DNA from 4 places in the Streptomyces sp. NPDC018610 genome. Region 1 is predicted to be linked to each of the others. Evidence: riboswitches for the same ligand, from Rfam matches in the RefSeq annotation. Region 1 holds a riboswitch; each other region holds the start of a gene.
The links. Region 1 has a riboswitch for cobalamin ahead of ACH5A8_RS06855 (acyl-CoA thioesterase). Riboswitches for the same ligand answer to the same signal wherever they lie in the genome.

Region 1 (4,183 bases):
GAGGCGTCTGCCGGGTCCGGCGGGCCGCACTATGACTCTGACACTGGCACTCAGTGCCATCAAGCTTGGACAGTAGCCAACTTCTGCGAATCTTCGGGCAGCGTTCTGCCAAGTCTGCGAATGCTCCTACCACTGGTTGATCCCGTACCATCACCAAACCAAATCCCCGGCAGGGAGGAACGGGCGGTGAGCAAGACCTACGCGGGGGCGCGGTTGCGGAGACTGCGTGAGGAACGCGGAATGAGTCAAGCGGAGTTCGCCCGTTCTCTGGGCCTTTCCCCCAGCTATCTGAACCAGATGGAGCACGACTCCCGTCCGCTCACCGTGCCGGTCCTGCTCAGGCTGACCGAGACCTACGGCGTCGACCCCGGGTTCTTCTCGGCCCGCGACACGACCCGCCTCGTGGCCGACCTGCGCGAGGCGCTGACGGGAGAGATCACCGCCGCCAGGGTCACCCAGTCCGATCTGGCCGACCTGGCGTCCCGGATGCCCGCGGTCGCCCAGGTTCTGGTCGAACTGGGCCGCCGCAACCAGCTCCTGTCCGAGCGGCTGGCCGGAGTGACGGACGGCCGGGACGGAGACCGGGGCACCGCGCCGTCGCCGCACGAGGAGATCCGGGACTTCTTCTACCGTCGCCAGAACTATCTCCACGACACCGACCTCGCCGCCGAGCACCTGGCCGACGAGATCGGAGTACGGCCCGGCGAGGTGATCGGGGCCCTCACGGCCAGGCTCGCCCGATCTCATGGCGTTCACCTGGCCGCGGAGCCGGGCGAACGGCTGCACCGCTACGACCGGCGGACTCGCACCCTCCACCTGTCCCCGCGCCTGCGGCCCGGCCAGCGTGCCTTCCGCATGGCGACGCAGCTCGCCCTGCTGGAGTACGACGAGGGCCTGGGCAGGCTGGCTGAGGAGGACTTCGAACCCGGTTCACCCGCCCACGCGCTGGCCCGCATCGGCATCGCCAACTACTTCGCCGCCGCGCTGATTCTTCCGTACACCGCCTTCCACACGGCGGCCGAGGAGTTCCGCTACGACATCGAGCGCCTCACCGACCGCTACGGCCTCGGCTACGAGACCGTCTGCCACCGCCTGAGCACCCTTCAGCGCCCCCGCCTGCGCGGCGTGCCCTTCTCCTTCGTCCGGGTCGACCGGGCCGGCAACATGTCCAAACGCCAGTCTGCGACCGCGTTCCACTTCTCACGGGCCGGCGGCACCTGCCCACTGTGGAACGTCTACGAGTCGTTCGCCGCCCCCGGCCGCATCCACGTTCAAATCGCCGAGATGCCCGACGGCCAGCGGTACCTCTGGACGGCCCGAGCTATCACCCGGCACCGCGGCGGGTGGGGCGAGCCCGGCAAGACGTACGCCATCGGCCTGGGCTGCGAGATCCGCCACGCCCATCGCCTCGTGTACTCCGACGGCCTCGACCTCGACAACGCCTCGGCCGCCACGTCCATCGGCATGGGCTGCCGGGTCTGCGAGCGCCTCGGATGCCCCCAACGCGCCGCACCGCCGCTCGGACGTGCCCTGCGGATCGACCCCGACAGCAGCACCTTCGTCCCCTACCCGGTGACCGGCCCCGACGCCCCATCGGACCGCGAGGCGGGCCGGGCGTAGGGCCGGCGTCGGAGAACGACTCCCCGCAACCGCTGTGCGCGGAAACGGCGGGTGTGGGCCCTCACCCGGCTCCAGCCTCCGCCAGGGCCGACACGCGACGGGGCTTGCCGTCGGCATCGATGGCGACGAACGTGAGCCGCCCGGTGGCGACCTCGGTGCCGGGACCGGCGGCGTTCCACCGCTCGGCGGTCACCCTGACCCCGACCGTCATGGATGTCCTCCCCGCACGTTCCAGCTCGGCGTGCACCGTGAGCAGGTCGCCGGCGCGCACCGGGGCCAAGAAGGTCATCCGGTCGACGGACACGGTCACCGCCGGCCCGTCGGCGTGCCGCCCGGCGGCAGCCGCCGCCGCGTCGTCGATCAGCTTCATCACCACGCCACCGTGAATGGTGCCGTACAGGTTGGTGTCGTGCTCGCTCATGATGTGCGCGAGCGTCACCCGGGAGTCGGCCGGGGGCTTCGTGGGGGTGGGCAGGGTGGCGTTCCGGTCGGCCACGTCAACTCTCCTTCGCGAGTCGCGGCAGGGGTGTAACCGCGCACACATAGGGGCGCGGGCAGTTGGCAGGTCTTCGGACTCGCGGGCGCGTCCTCGTCGTTCACCGAGGAGGACTCCTACTGACCGTCGCTTCCCAGGCCCTCCTCGGGCCCAGTGCGTATGACGGCGGTCGTTCCCGCTCACCGCTGCGGGGCAGTCCCGGATTCCCGCCGGGTTCCCTCTTGCGACGCATCCCGCCTGGCGGACGGGGCGAACCAGCTGCACGGCCAGCTTACGGGCCGCGCTCGTGGTGCCGATCCCGGGCGCCTCCAGTTTCCTGCCCGCCAGACACCTCGGCGCGATTCCGCCGCACATCGAACAGGGGAGTTTCCACCGGTGCTCGCACGTCAAGGGCGAGGACCGTGTAGGGCATCCACCTGATGAAAGGTCGGTTCGTGCCATGGTGGAGGCAGGACCTCCGGTACGACGGGTCACAGGCCGTCCGCCGATGCCGGTCAGGAGCTGACGAAGAGTTGACTTCTCGTCGGCTCTTCCAGGGCAGGTTGAGTACCTGTTCCGACGAGGTCATCCGGCTGTGGTCGGGTCAGGCCGTTGTCCCGGAATCGATGGGACGGTTGCACAGTGCTGTCTCGGACGGGGGTCTGACTCATGAGATCTATGACCGAAGTGTCCAGTCACAGGCGTGTCGACTGTCGTTGCGGGATGGCACCTGCAGGTACCGAGCCCCAGGACGTGTCCCAATAGGGGCCTTGCCGAGTTCCGGCGCCATCACGGTTCAGACCGCTCCTAGCGGGCCGGTGTCATCCACCCACCACGTCACCACCGGAAGGCGAACCACCATGACGACCAGACAGCGCAGCACCTCCTCCAGTACGGATCCTCTCGTGCGGAGAGAAGTCGTGCTGGGCGTGGACACGCACGGCGAGGTTCACGTCGCCGCCGTGATCTCCCCGCTCGGGAAGATCTTGGGAACCGAGTCCTTTCCGGCAACGACAGTCGGCTATCGGCAGCTTCTTGTCTGGGCCCGCAAGCGGGGGACGGTGCGCCGGGCCGGCGTCGAGGGCACCGGCACCTTCGGCGCGGGCCTGTCCCGCTACCTGCTAGCGCAGCAGGTCGAGGTATATGAGGTGAACCGGCCCGACCGCTCGGCCCGCCGGCAGTTGGGAAAGTCAGACCCGCTCGATGCGCAGGCCGCCGCGCGGGCCGTGCTCAGCGGTCGCGCCCGGGCCCGGGCCAAGTCCGGTGACGGTCCGGTGCACAGCGCCCGGATGTACAAGCTCGCCAAGGACTCCGCGGTCAAGGCCCGCACCCAGGCGATCAACCAGCTCAAGGCCGTCCTGGTCATCGCCGACCCCGCCCTGCGGGAACGGTTGTCGAGCTTGGGCAACGCCGAGCTGTTCCGCACCTGCGCGACCCTCAGCCCACCCGATGACGGGGGAGACGAGGACGCGGTGGCCCAGGCCACCCACCTGACGCTGCGCATGCTCGCCGAGCGCATCGAACAGCTCACCGGACAGATCAATGAGCTGAACCAGCGCCTGACCCGGCTCGTCGAACGCCACGCCCCACAGCTGCTCGAACCGGTGGGCATCGGTCCGGACAGCGCCGTCACTCTCCTGATCACCATGGGGGACAATCCCGAGCGGCTGAACACTGAGGCATCCTTTGCTGCCCTTTGCGGAGTCAGCCCAATCGAGTACTCCTCTGGCCGCCGGAGCACGCGCCGGCTCAACCATGGTGGCGACCGCCAGGCCAATGCCGCCCTGCACCGCATCGTCTTCACCCGGCTGCGCCACGACCCGCGCACCCAGGCGTACTACGAACGCCGCACGCAGGAAGGCAAGACTCGACGCGAGATCATCCGATGCCTCAAGCGATACGCAGCCCGCGAGGTCTTCAACCTGGTCAGACCGGTTTCCCGCACCCCTGCGTTATAGGGGCGTCCGTGAGACGTGAGAGGGTCTGGGGCGTGAGTGAGACACCCCCGAACACCCTGCAATACCGCTTTGACGGGCCAGAAGACGCTCCGGTCCTGATCCTGGGTCCCTCACTGGGTACCACATGGCA
Region 2 (4,183 bases), on a different contig from region 1:
GTCAGCGCGGTCGCCCTCTGCGGCCTTGACACCCACGAAGACCTGTACACGGACATCGACTCCCTCGACCCGGACGAGGCGCGGGTCGACGACTACCTCTGCGCGACGCAGAACGAACGCCACACCAAGGTCACCGAGGAACTCTGCAGCTGGCTTTTGGACCGCCTGCCCAACTGACCGAACCGGGCACCGAGCAGATCACGGAAAAAGCAGCCGGGCCGGACACAGGACACTGTGTCCGGCCCCGCTCATGACGCCCAGCTCACCCAGGCCACCGACACAACCCGTTCCAGGTAGTCCCTTCGAAACGCTCGTCGCCACCGGAACGCACGGGCACACAAGGGCCCGGGCCCCGGCAGTCGCGATGCCGGGCCGCGCCGGTGGGGCGTCGGCCGGGTCAGGCAGCGGGACTGAGGACCAGGGTGGGGGCGGCGGCCCGTGGCCCGGTGGACCGTCGCCGGCCGATGCTGCCGCCGGCGGTGCCCGGCGGCGGCATCGGCCGGCGATGGCTCCGCTCCAGCAGCGGCCAGACGCCCCTATGCAGGTGTCCGTGATGACGGATAGCCCACCGCGGTGCTACTGCGAGGGTTGCGGCCACACGCTCACCTGCGCCATTTCGCCGGCGTGGAAGCGGTGAGCCTCACCGGCTGACGGCGCGCCTTCAGCAGCCGCTGCACGGCTCTGCACAAGACGGCGGTCTCAGCCTACGACTCCGGGCACAGACGGGTGATCGGTCGCAGCTCGTGTCCGCCTCCGGGCTGTGGTGCACGGCTGGTGGAACGACCGGGCGGCCACGGATCGGAATCGCCCGCTTCTGCGTCATCCGCCGCGGCCCGTTCCCCGGGATCACACCCCGCCGGTCGTCAGCCGCCGTCGGCGAGACGGGCGGCCCACTTCTGCTCCACCTTGGCCAGTCGCCAGTACCCCAGCGCGGCCGCCCACACGACCACGAACAGGCCGACGATGATGTACCCGACGTTGTCCAGGTCCAGGTCGGCGATCCAGCCGGTCACCGCATCGCTCAGATCGAGCTTCTCGTGCAGCACCCCGACCAGTTCGATGGTCCCGATCAGGAAGGCAACCGCGATGGACAGGCCGGTGATGGTGAGGTTGTAGAACACCTTGCGCACCGGGTTGGAGAACGCCCACTGGTAGGCGAAGTTCATGAAGGTGCCGTCCAGCGTGTCGAACAGGCTCATGCCCGCGGCGAACAGCAGCGGCAGGCACAGGATCGCGTACCACGGCAGTCCGGCCGCGGCACCGCTGCCCGCCATCACCATCAGGGTGACCTCGGTGGCGGTGTCGAAGCCGAGGCCGAACAGGAAGCCCAGCGGGTACATCTGCCCGGGGCGCGTGATCGACTTGGTGAAACGGCCCAGGACACGGTTCATGAAGCCCCGGGAGTCCAGGTGCTGTTCGAGGGCGTCCTCGTCATACGTACCCGATCGCATCGCCCGAAAGACCCGCAGGATGCCGGCGAGCGCGACGAGGTTGAGCGCCGCGATGAGGTAGAGGAAGGTCCCGGAGACGGTCGTGCCGACCACGCCGAGCGTCTGGTGGGTGCGGGAGTCGTTGTCGAGCAGGGTGCCGGCGACGTGCGCGCCTCCGGCGACCAGGGCGGCCATGGCGATCACTACGCTGGAGTGGCCGAGGGCGAACCAGAAGCCGACCGAGATCGGCCGCTTGCCGTCGGCCATCAGTTTGCGGGTGGTGTTGTCGATGGCGGCGATGTGGTCGGCGTCGAAAGCGTGTCGCATGCCCAGCGTGTAGGCGGTCACGCCGAGGCCGATCCCGAACGCCTTGGAACCTGTCTCGTAGTGCCCCGGCACGACGAGCAGGAACAGGACGCCGAACGCCACGACGTGCAGCGCGGCGATCACCGTCAGGAGTCCGGCGGTTCGGACGGTGTCCTCACGCCGCCAGCGGAAAGGGGTCGGCCCGGTGGGCAGGGTCATGCGGTCACGCTCCAGCACCTCGTGGATCACTTCGTGAAGTGCCGTGGCCGGTCTCCTGGCTTACGGGTGCGCGCGTGTCCGTCCCGGTCTTCCCATCCGCCGGGCGGCGGACAGTGACCGTGCGCTGCTGGGACGGAAACTCCCCGATCACAGTGGCGAGGGCCGCTCCGGTCTGGATCCCTGCACCAGCGAGGGACCGTCACCGGTCTTCCCGAGCACCACGGCCCGGACACGATAGGAGGCTCCGCTCATTGCTGCATAGCTGCGCAGCCGTGCAGGTGCGCAAGATCACAATCGTCCGCCTGCGAAGATGGCCCCATGCACCTGGTCCCTTCAGAGCGCGCCGGCCGACGCAGCATCGACGGCCATCGGGTCTGCGACGCCATCGCCGCCATCGGTGAGCCCGGCCACGTCCACGCCTGGGCCGAGCGGTTCTCCCTGCTCTCCGACCCCGGACGCCTCGCCCTGCTCATGGCTCTGCACCGAACCGGCCCGCTCGCGGTGTCGGACCTCGCGATCGCGACCGGCATGAACGATCCCGCCGTCTCCCAGGCCCTGCGCCTGCTGCGCGCCGCCGGTGTCGTGGCGGGCGAGAAGGAGGGACGTGTGGTGCGCTACCGGATCGTCGACCCGATCACTTCCGACCTGCTGGAACGCTGCAAGCCACTTGGCCGGGCAATCTGACCGCCCGAGGAGCTCAGCCGGTGCTCGCCTCCACGCCGTCGGCATCGCGCCGCTTCGGCGAGCTGAGGGATCTCGCGGCACCCAGGTCCTCTCAGGGCGTGCCGCCTTCAGCGACATCAGACCAGTGTTCCTGGGCGACTTAAACCGCGAACCCATGGCCGCCTTCCTCGCCTGTCGCTTCGTCGGGTTCGGCATCCCGTGCGTGTCGGCGCGCCCTCACCGCGGGCGTCCCGGTTCGAGTGAGGTCGGGGGCGGAACGCGACATGGAGGCTGCGCGGGTTCCTGGCGCGCGTGTCCGCCCCGCCCCCGACTGCACCACACCTACCCCGAAATCCCTTCCGGACGCGTTCGCCCGATGCGGCCGCCGGCCATTCGTCGGACAAGCCGACAGGGCCCAGCCGTTGCCGACTGGGCCCTACCGGGGGGATGTGTTCGATGTCAGGTCACCATCGGTACCAGCGGCCGCGGCCGCCGCCTGCGTTGGTGGAGCGCATCACGAAGCCGAGCAGCCACACCACCAGGACGATCAGCGCCACCCGCCACAGGATCTTCAGGGCGAAGCCGGCACCGCGGCCTGGTCGCCCCCGCCTGAGCCGACCCAGCCGTCTGCCCGGCCCGGCCGTTGCCGGGCCGGGCGGGCGTGTGGTGGAGCAGCCCCTCACCCGGGGGCTGCTTCGGGGCTGTCCTCACGCACCGTGGGACCTGCCGCGCACACCACTCCTCGTGCCCGGCGGCCCAGGCCCCCGGAGGCGGGGCCATGGCGCCGTCGCGCATGTCGGCGTTGAGCGGGACGAGGAAGGCGGCGGTGCTCTCGTCCAGGCCGGCCGCGAGGAGTTGCTCGCGCTCCTGCTCGGAGGCCAGCGCCTGGCAGCGCACCGGCTTGCCGAGCACCTCGGCCGCGGTGGCGGCGAACTCCTCGAAGGACCAGCCCACGCCGCCGGGGAGTTCGGACGCCCTGCCCTCGTGGCCGGGCGTGGACGGGACGACGACGGCGGCTTCGGCGAAGTCCTCGCGCGGGGCGGTGGCGATCCGCCGTCGCCGATGCCGTGGGCGATGACGCCGCGCGCGCGGGCACCGGCGAAGTCCTGCGTGTGGTTCTCGGAACACCAGCCATCGACCTCGGACGGCGCCCCGCCGAGCGGCCCGGTCTTCAACTCTTTGGTCGTCTTTTCACCTCGAAAAGTCCAAGACCGCACCAAGATTTCGGATTCAAGATCAAGATCTTCCCCTGCCCGGCCACCCTGCACCACCGGACACCTGCGGTGATTCCATCGCGTGACGCAGTGGTCACAGGCGGCGGGCGGGCTCCTGGCACCCGAAGCGGACGTAGCCTTCAACAAGTTGTTGAATTCTTGTCATCTCGTGGCGCAACAGCGGACGTTGGCGCACCCAGAGGCCTTCCTGAACGAGGAGCACGCATGCCTGCAGAAGGGCGGGGGGAACGGCAAGGCCGCCGAATTCCCGCCAGGATCGGGCGGATACAGCTACTAGGCATCGCGCAGGTCGCCCTCAGCCCGAGTCCGTGGACCGGACTGCTCTTCACC
Region 3 (4,183 bases), on a different contig from region 1:
TTCTTGATGGCGTCCCGGTAGCGCTCGTAGAAGTCGGGGTAGCGCATGGGGCGCAGGGTCAGTTCGAAGCCCGGGTCGAGCAGGTTCTGGGTGGTGCGGTCGGTGGGGGTCATCACTGGCATGCCTCGCAGGACTCGGGATTTTCGAGGGAGCAGGCGACGGCGTCGGGGTCGGCCGGCTGCTGGACGGGGATCGGGGCCCGGTCGCGCGTGCGCCCCTGGGCGGCGCGCGCGATCCGGGTCGCCGGGCGCGAGCGCAGGTAGTACGTCGTCTTCAGGCCCTGCTTCCAGGCGTACGCGTACATCGAGGAGAGCTTGCCGATGGTCGGCGTCTCCAGGAACAGGTTCAGCGACTGCGCCTGGTCGAGGAACGGGGTGCGGGCGGCGGCCATGTCGATCAGGCCGCGCTGCGGGATCTCCCACGCCGTGCGGTACAGCGCCCGTACGTCGGCCGGGATCCAGGCGAAGTCCTGCACCGAGCCGTTGGACTCGCGCAGCGCCTCGCGGGTGCGGGCGTCCCACACGCCCAGCTCCTTCAGGTCGTCGACCAGGTAGGAGTTGACCTGGAGGAACTCGCCGGAGAGCGTCTCGCGCTTGAACAGGTTGGAGACCTGCGGCTCGATGCACTCGTAGACGCCGGCGATCGAGGCGATGGTGGCGGTCGGCGCGATCGCCAGCAGCAGCGAGTTGCGCATGCCGACGGACGCGATCCGCTCACGCAGCGCCGCCCACCGCTCGGGCCAGGTGAGGGAGACGTCGTAGTGGTCGGGGTGCAGCACGCCCCGGGCGGTGCGGGTCTTCTCCCAGGCCGGCAGCGGCCCGTGCCGCTCGGCGAGGTCGGTGGACGCCTCGTAGGCGGCGAGCATGATCCGCTCCGCGATACGGGTGGACAGGGCCTTCGCCTCGGCGGAGTCGAAGGGCACGCGCAGCTTGAAGAAGACGTCCTGCAGACCCATCGCGCCGAGGCCCACCGGCCGCCAGCGGGCGTTGGAGCGGCCCGCCTGCCCGGTCGGGTAGAAGTTGATGTCGACCACGCGGTCCAGGAAGGTCACGGCGGTGCGGACGGTCTCGTCCAGCCGGTCCCAGTCGATCTCCCCGCCGGTCACGAACGCGCCGAGGTTGACCGATCCCAGGTTGCACACCGCGGTCTCGCCGTCGTCGGTGACCTCCAGGATCTCCGTGCACAGGTTCGAGGAGTGAATGACGTGGCCCGGCTCGGCCGTCTGGTTGGCGGTGCGGTTGGCGGCGTCCTTGAAGGTCATCCAGCCGTTGCCGGTCTGCGCGAGGGTGCGCATCATGCGGCCGTACAGCTCGCGGGCCGGCATGGTCTTGCGGGCCAGGCCCCTCGCCTCGGCGGCGCGGTAGGCGGCGTCGAACTCCGCGCCCCACAGGTCCACCAGCTCGGGCACGTCCGCGGGGGAGAACAGCGACCACGGCGCGTCCGCGTTCACCCGGCGCATGAACTCGTCCGGGACCCAGTGCGCCAGGTTGAGGTTGTGGGTGCGGCGGGCGTCCTCGCCGGTGTTGTCCCGCAGCTCCAGGAACTCCTCGATGTCCGAGTGCCAGGTCTCCAGGTAGACCGCCGCGGCGCCCTTGCGCCGGCCGCCCTGGTTCACCGCGGCCACCGAGGCGTCCAGGGTCTTCAGGAACGGCACGATGCCGTTGGAGTGGCCGTTGGTGCCGCGGATCAGCGAACCGCGCGAGCGCACGCGGGAGTAGGCGATGCCGATGCCGCCGGCGTGCTTGGACAGGCGGGCCACCTGGTGGTAGCGGTCGTAGATGCTGTCCAGCTCGTCCTGCGGGGAGTCGAGCAGGTAGCAGGAGGACATCTGGGGGTGCCGGGTGCCGGAGTTGAAGAGCGTGGGGGAGGAGGGCAGGTAGTCGAGGCGGCTCATGAGCCCGTAGAGCGCCGCGACCTCGTCCACGGAGCGGGCGGTGTCGTCCTCGGCGAGGCCGCTCGCCACCCGCAGCATGAAGTGCTGGGGCGTCTCGATCACCTTGCGGGTGATCGGGTGCCGCAGGAGGTAGCGGCTGTGCAGGGTGCGCAGGCCGAAGTAGCCGAAGCGGTCGTCGGCGGCCGGGTCGGCCAGCGCGTCGAGACGCTCGGCGTGCCGACGCACGAAGTCCGCGGTCCGGTCGGCGATCAGCCCCTCGCGGTGGCCCACGGCGACGGACTCGGTGAAGCGGGTGACGCCCTGCGAGCCGGCCTCGGCGCGGATGGTGAGGGTCAGCAGCCTGGCCGCCAGCCGGGAGTAGGCGGGGTCCTCGGAGATGAGCCCGGCGGACGCCTCGGTGGCCAGCTCGCGCAACTCGGCCTCGTCGGCGTGCGCGGAGCGGCCGCGCAGCGCGGCGGCGGCGACCCGGCCGGGGTCGGCGTCGGGGAGGTCGGTGGTCAGCTCGGTCAGGGTCCGCAGCAGCGCGGCACCGGGACCGTCGGTCTCCAAGCGGTCCTCGACTGAAGCCGGATCCGCAGGCGCGATGGTCACTTGGGGCTCTCCCTCGCTCGGCACGAGGCCTCGTCGAGGGCATGCGGCAGCACACGAGCGCACGCGGCGTCGCGTCCACCGGCCCATTCCACGAGGCCCGGACGTCGGCACCCGGACCGGACGGCCGGGTGCGCTGTCGGCAGGTCCTCGGACTGACGCACGTACACGGCGATCAGGGCACATGTGTACGTGTACACCGTTGCGGGACAGTTCCGGATTCGCACCGGATTCCCCTGCGGCGACAGCGAGGACGAGCATACATCTTGTGCCGGGTGGTGAAGCCACCCCCATATGTTGTGTCGTGGTGACTGCGCAGCGTGTCAGAGGGGCAACGCGAGGGTGAGCGGGGAGAGGCGCCCGCGGGCCTCCCCGAAGCCCGCCGGCCCGCCCCTGGGACGGGCCTGGACCCCGCTGTGCGGGGGCGGCGGCGCGCCGCCGGACTCCGGGCCGCCCCGGTACGGCGACGGGCCGCCGGAGAGCCCTCCGGCGGCCCGTCGGCTGTCCGCCGGGATCAGTGGGCGCTGCCGGCCGTGGCCGGCGGCAGCTCCACCGCGACCCCGGCGTCGCCCGCGTCCTTCGTGTAGTCCTCGGGGCTGGTCTCGTCGACGCCCTCGGGCGCCTTCAGCGCCCTGAGGACGAAGGTCAGGACCACCGCGACGACCACGTTGAGCACGAACGCCGTCATGCCGATGTAGCCGATCTCGCCGATGCCCGGGATCTCCTTGGCCGAGCCGCCGAAGTGCTTCTGCGTGGGCGAGGCGACACCGTAGGCCGCGAGGGTGCCGTAGACCATGCCGACCGCCCAGCCGGCCAGCAGCGCCCAGCGGTGGAACCAGCGGGTGAACAGGCCGCCCACCAGGGCCGGGAAGGTCTGCAGGATCCAGATCCCGCCCAGCAGCTGGAAGTTGATGGCGACCGTCTTGTCCATGGTCAGGACGAAGACCAGCGCGCCGACCTTCACCAGCAGCGAGACGATCTTGGAGACCCGGGTCTCCTCCTTGGCCGTCGCGTCCGGCTTGATGAAGTCCTTGTAGATGTTGCGGGTGAAAAGGTTCGCCGCCGCGATCGACATGATGGCCGCCGGCACCAGCGCGCCGATGCCGATGGCCGCGAAGGCGATGCCCGTGAACCAGTCCGGGAACATGTCCTCGAACAGCTGCGGAATGGCCAGCTGGCCGTTCTGGACCTTGACGCCCGCCGCGATCGCCATGAAGCCCAGCAGCGCGAGCAGGCCCAGCATCAGCGAGTACAGCGGCAGGATCGTGGTGTTGCGGCGGATCACCTCACGGCTCTTCGAGGAGAGCGTCGCGGTGATCGAGTGCGGGTACATGAACAGCGCGAGCGCGGAGCCCAGGGCCAGCGTGGCGTACGTCCACTGGCTCGCCTCTCCCGGTACGACGGCGCCGCGCGGCTTCCCGGTGGCGGGGTTGGTCTGGCTGAAGGCGTCGGCGGCCTTCGCGAAGATGTCGTCGAACCCGCCCAGCTTGATCGGGATGTAGATGATCGCGACCGCGATGACGATGTAGATGAGCGCGTCCTTCACGAACGCGATCAGCGCCGGCGCGCGCAGGCCCGAGGAGTACGTGTAGGCCGCCAGCACGCCGAACGCGATCAGCAGCGGCAGGTCCTTGACGAACGCGTTGGTGTTCTCGCCGCCGCCGACGCCCATCACGTCCAGCACCGCCTGGATGCCGACGA
Region 4 (4,183 bases), on a different contig from region 1:
GCGCGGGCCTCGGCCGCAAGGGCGGTGTGGTCCGCTGGTCCACCGCCGGCCGCATGGCCGTCGCCTGGGTGCTGACGCTGCCGGCCGCGGCGCTGGTCGGCGCGGGCGCGGAGGCCGTGACGGGCCTCGGCGACTGGGGCACCGCGCTGGTCGCCGTGTTCCTGATCGGCTCCAGCGCCGCCATCTGGAAGATCTCCCGCCGCCAGGTCGTCGACCACACCAACGTCGCCGGGACCGGTGACGGGTCCGAGGAGCCGGCCGGCGTGGTGACCCAGGCGATCGCCGCCGTGGCCCCGCCCCCGGCCGCCCCCGCGGCCGTGATCCCCGCCCAGGCCGTCGCCGAGACCGTCGCCGACGTCCCCGCCGCGGCGCCCGCCGTCCCGCTCGCCGGGCCCCCGGCCGTCGCCCTGCTCGCCGAGGAACTCGCGGCGACCATCCCCGCCCCGGCGTCCGCGCCCCGTATCGACATCGACCTCGGCACGACGCCGCCGACGGCCCCCGCGACCGCGGCGGTCCCGCCGGCCGCGACCGTCTGAGTCCCGCACTCCGCTCCCCCAAGGAAGCATCAGCATGAAGATCGACTGGGCAGCCCTCGGCTCCGTCTTCGGCGTCAGCCTCGTGGTCACCGTAGGCCTCGTGGGCCTGTTCACCCTGGGCATCGCCGGCCTCTCCCGCCGCGAGCGGGCCGTCGCCCACGGCGACGGCGGCGGGGCGCTGGCGGTCACCGGCGCGTACGTCTGCTTCGCCGCGTGCGCCGCCGCCGTCGGCTACGGCATCTACCTGATCATGGGCAAGGGCTGAGCGCGGGCCGGACGAGACCGGTCCGGGCCGGTCACGGCCGACCCGGCTGGGACACGACCCGGTCCGGGGCCGACCCGGCCTGTGACTGACCCGTTCCGGACCGGCCACGGCGTCGCGACCCCCTCCCCGACACCCAGCCCCCTCCCCCGCCCCGCGCGGTGGCCGCCGACGAGCGGTCCGCGCGGGGCGGAGCCATGTCCGGCCGTGCGCCCCTGCCCGCCCGCCGTGCCCGCCCTCCGTACCCGCAGGTCGGAGGGCGTCATGGGGCGAACGGCGCACTCGGGCCGGGAGGGCGAGCGCCGTGGGCGCGGTCCGTGGACAGGCATGCGCGGCGCGCGGGAGACGTGTGGGGTGCGCAGGGCGCGCGGGGGCGGTGTGGGCCTCATCTCAGTACCCCGGCGCAGGTCAACGGCAAGTTGACTGGTGTTCGCGGGGCGTGGTGGACTGCCGGGGCCATGTACGGCGGCAGGAGAGGAAGCCCGGTGTGAATCCGGCGCGGTCCCGCCACTGTGACCGGGGAGGAACCTTCCCGGGAGCCAGGAACTCTCACCGCCGGTCTCGTCGAACCAGGGCGTGGACACCCTGAGTGAGGACATATCGCCATGCGCGGCTGCCGACCGAGAGTCACCAGCGACACCCTGACCGCCCCCGCGGCGGGCTGACCCGATGGGTGCCGATCGCGTCTTCGCGTACGGCGCCGCCGCCGGCCTCTTGGGCGACCTCCTCCTCGGCGATCCGCGCCGCGGGCACCCGGTCGCCGCGTTCGGCAGGGCCGCCGGCGCCGTAGAACGCGTGCTGTGGCGCGACCACCGCGGGTGGGGCGCCCTCCACACCGCCGTGTGCGCCGGTGGCGCCGCCGCGCTGGGCGCCGTCGCCGCCCGCGCCGTCCGCACCTCCCCCGCCGCCTCCGCCGCGCTGACCGGCGTCGCCACCTGGGCCGTCGTGGGCGGCACCTCGCTCGCCCGCGAGGCCCGCGCCGTCGGGCGGGCCCTGGAGTCCGGCGACGTCGAGGCCGCCCGGGCCCGGCTGCCGCACCTGTGCGGGCGCGACCCGCAGGCGCTGGACGCCGACGGGATCGCGCGGGCCGTCGTGGAGTCCGTCGCCGAGAACACCTCCGACGCGGTGGTCGGCGCGCTCACCTGGGGCGCCCTCGCCGGCGTGCCGGGGCTCCTCGGGTTCCGGGCGGTCAACACGCTCGACGCGATGGTCGGCCACAAGTCGCCCCGCCACCGGCGCTACGGGTGGGCCTCCGCCCGCCTCGACGACGTGGCCGGCTGGCCCGGGGCGCGGCTGACCGCCGTCCTGGCCACCGCGGCCGGCGGCGATCCGCGTGGGGCCGTACGGGCCTGGCGCGCCGACGCCGGCAAGCATCCGAGCCCCAACGCCGGGCCCGTAGAGGCCTCCTTCGCGGGGGCGCTCGGCGTGCGGCTGGGCGGCACGCTGTCGTACGGGGGGCGTGTGGAGCACCGGCCGGTACTCAACGGTGACGGACGCGCCGTCCAGGTGGCGGACATCGACCGGGCCGTACGGCTCTCCCGGCGCGTGAGCTGGCTCGCGCTCGGCACCTGCGCGGCCGCACGCCTCCTCGGACGCCGCCTCCTCGGCGCCCCGCCGGAGAGCGGGGGCCCCACGCGCACTCCTCCGAGGAAGGGACGTACGTCATGAGCGGCGGTCTGCTCGTCGCCGGAACCACCTCCGACGCCGGGAAGAGCGTCGTCACCGCCGGGATCTGCCGGTGGCTGGTCCGGCAGGGCGTCAAGGTCGCGCCGTTCAAGGCGCAGAACATGTCCCTGAACTCGTTCGTCACCCGCGAGGGCGCCGAGATCGGGCGGGCGCAGGCCATGCAGGCGCAGGCGTGCCGGATCGAGCCGACCGCGCTGATGAACCCGGTGCTGCTCAAGCCGGGCGGCGAGCAGAGCAGCCAGGTGGTGCTGCTGGGCAAGCCGGTCGGCGAGCTGAGCGCGCGCGGCTACCACGGCGGGCGGCAGCAGAAGCTCCTGGGCACCGTCCTGGACTGCCTGGCCGAGTTGCGGGGCACGTATGACGCGGTGATCTGTGAGGGGGCGGGCAGCCCGGCGGAGATCAACCTGCGCCGGACCGACATCGTCAACATGGGCATCGCGCGCGGGGCGCGGCTGCCGGTGCTCGTCGTCGGCGACATCGACCGCGGCGGTGTCTTCGCCTCCTTCTTCGGCACCGTCGCCCTGCTGTCCCCCGAGGACCAGGAGCTGGTCGCCGGGTACCTCGTCAACAAGTTCCGCGGCGACGTCTCGCTGCTGGAACCGGGCCTCGACATGCTGCAGGGACTGACCGGGCGGCGCACCTACGGCGTGCTGCCGTTCCGGCACGGGCTCGGCATCGACGAGGAGGACGGTCTCCGGGTCTCCCTGCGCGGCGCCGTGCGGGAGTCCGTCGTCGCCCCGCCGGTCGGCGAGGACGTGCTGCGCGTCGCCGTCTGCGCGATCCCGCTGATGTCGAACTTCACCGACGTGGACGCGCTGGCCGCCGAACCGGGCGTGGTGGTGCGGTTCGTGGACCGGCCGGAGGAACTGGCCGACGCGGACCTGGTCGTGGTCCCCGGCACTCGCGGCACGGTCCGGGCCCTGCGGTGGCTGCGGGAGCGCGGCCTCGCCGACGCCCTGGTGCGCCGGGCCGCCGAGGGTCTGCCGGTGCTCGGCGTCTGCGGCGGCTTCCAGATCCTCGGCGAGCACATCGAGGACGAGGTCGAGTCGCGCGCCGGCGCGGTCCCCGGGCTCGGACTGCTGCCCGTGCGGGTGCGCTTCGCCCGCGAGAAGACCCTCACCCGGCCGTCCGGGCAGGCCCTCGGCGAGCCGGTCGAGGGGTACGAGATCCACCACGGGGTGGCCACCGTCGAGGGGGGAGAAGCCTTCATCTCCGACGGCAGTGGACACAGCCTGGACGGCTGCCGGGCCGGCGCCGTCTGGGGCACCCACTGGCACGGCTCGCTGGAGTCGGACGGCTTCCGGCGGGCGTTCCTGCGCGAGGTGGCCGCCGCCGCGGGCCGCCGCTTCACCCCGGCGCCCGACACCTCGTTCGCCGCGCTGCGCGAGGAGCAGCTCGACCGGCTCGGCGACCTGATCGAACAGCACGCGGACACGGACGCGCTGTGGCGGCTCATCGAGTCCGGCGCGCCGCAAGGACTGCCTTTCATCCCACCGGGAGCGCCCGCATGAGCACAGTGTTGTTGTTGTCGACCGCCGACACCGATCTGCTGGCGGCCCGGGCCTCCGGCGCGGCCTACCGGATCGGCAACCCGACCCGGGTGGACGTGGCCGGCGAGCTGCCCGCGCTGCTCGAGGGCGCGGACGTCGCCGTCGTCCGGCTGCTCGGCGGCAAGCGGGCCTGGGAGGACGGGCTCGCC

Region 2: it holds a riboswitch for cobalamin, as region 1 does, so the genes downstream of both, ACH5A8_RS25655 (HoxN/HupN/NixA family nickel/cobalt transporter) here and ACH5A8_RS06855 (acyl-CoA thioesterase) in region 1, are expected to answer to the same signal.
Region 3: it holds a riboswitch for cobalamin, as region 1 does, so the genes downstream of both, ACH5A8_RS27585 (ribonucleoside-diphosphate reductase subunit alpha) here and ACH5A8_RS06855 (acyl-CoA thioesterase) in region 1, are expected to answer to the same signal.
Region 4: it holds a riboswitch for cobalamin, as region 1 does, so the genes downstream of both, ACH5A8_RS00255 (cobalamin biosynthesis protein) here and ACH5A8_RS06855 (acyl-CoA thioesterase) in region 1, are expected to answer to the same signal.

What each region holds. Positions count from the first base shown of each region.
Region 1 is NZ_JBISAL010000002.1:323,705-327,887, reverse strand. It holds gene ACH5A8_RS06860 (short-chain fatty acyl-CoA regulator family protein) at 187-1,620, shown strand; partial or broken gene ACH5A8_RS06855 (acyl-CoA thioesterase) at 1,712-2,041, opposite strand; cobalamin riboswitch at 2,163-2,390, opposite strand; gene ACH5A8_RS06850 (IS110 family transposase) at 2,956-4,053, shown strand; gene ACH5A8_RS06845 (alpha/beta fold hydrolase) at 4,086-4,183, shown strand, end outside.
Region 2 is NZ_JBISAL010000010.1:240,737-244,919, forward strand. It holds gene ACH5A8_RS25650 (esterase/lipase family protein) at 1-177, shown strand, start outside; gene ACH5A8_RS25655 (HoxN/HupN/NixA family nickel/cobalt transporter) at 864-1,955, opposite strand; cobalamin riboswitch at 1,983-2,193, opposite strand; gene ACH5A8_RS25660 (ArsR/SmtB family transcription factor) at 2,274-2,639, shown strand; gene ACH5A8_RS25665 (hydrophobic protein) at 3,083-3,241, opposite strand; gene ACH5A8_RS25670 (urea transporter) at 4,058-4,183, shown strand, end outside.
Region 3 is NZ_JBISAL010000011.1:251,864-256,046, forward strand. It holds gene ACH5A8_RS27580 (ribonucleotide-diphosphate reductase subunit beta) at 1-113, opposite strand, end outside; gene ACH5A8_RS27585 (ribonucleoside-diphosphate reductase subunit alpha) at 113-2,485, opposite strand; cobalamin riboswitch at 2,606-2,760, opposite strand; gene mctP (monocarboxylate uptake permease MctP) at 2,997-4,183, opposite strand, start outside.
Region 4 is NZ_JBISAL010000001.1:51,025-55,207, forward strand. It holds gene ACH5A8_RS00245 (anion permease) at 1-536, shown strand, start outside; gene ACH5A8_RS00250 (hypothetical protein) at 571-801, shown strand; cobalamin riboswitch at 1,224-1,368, shown strand; gene ACH5A8_RS00255 (cobalamin biosynthesis protein) at 1,468-2,466, shown strand; gene ACH5A8_RS00260 (cobyric acid synthase) at 2,463-3,995, shown strand; gene cobN (cobaltochelatase subunit CobN) at 3,992-4,183, shown strand, end outside.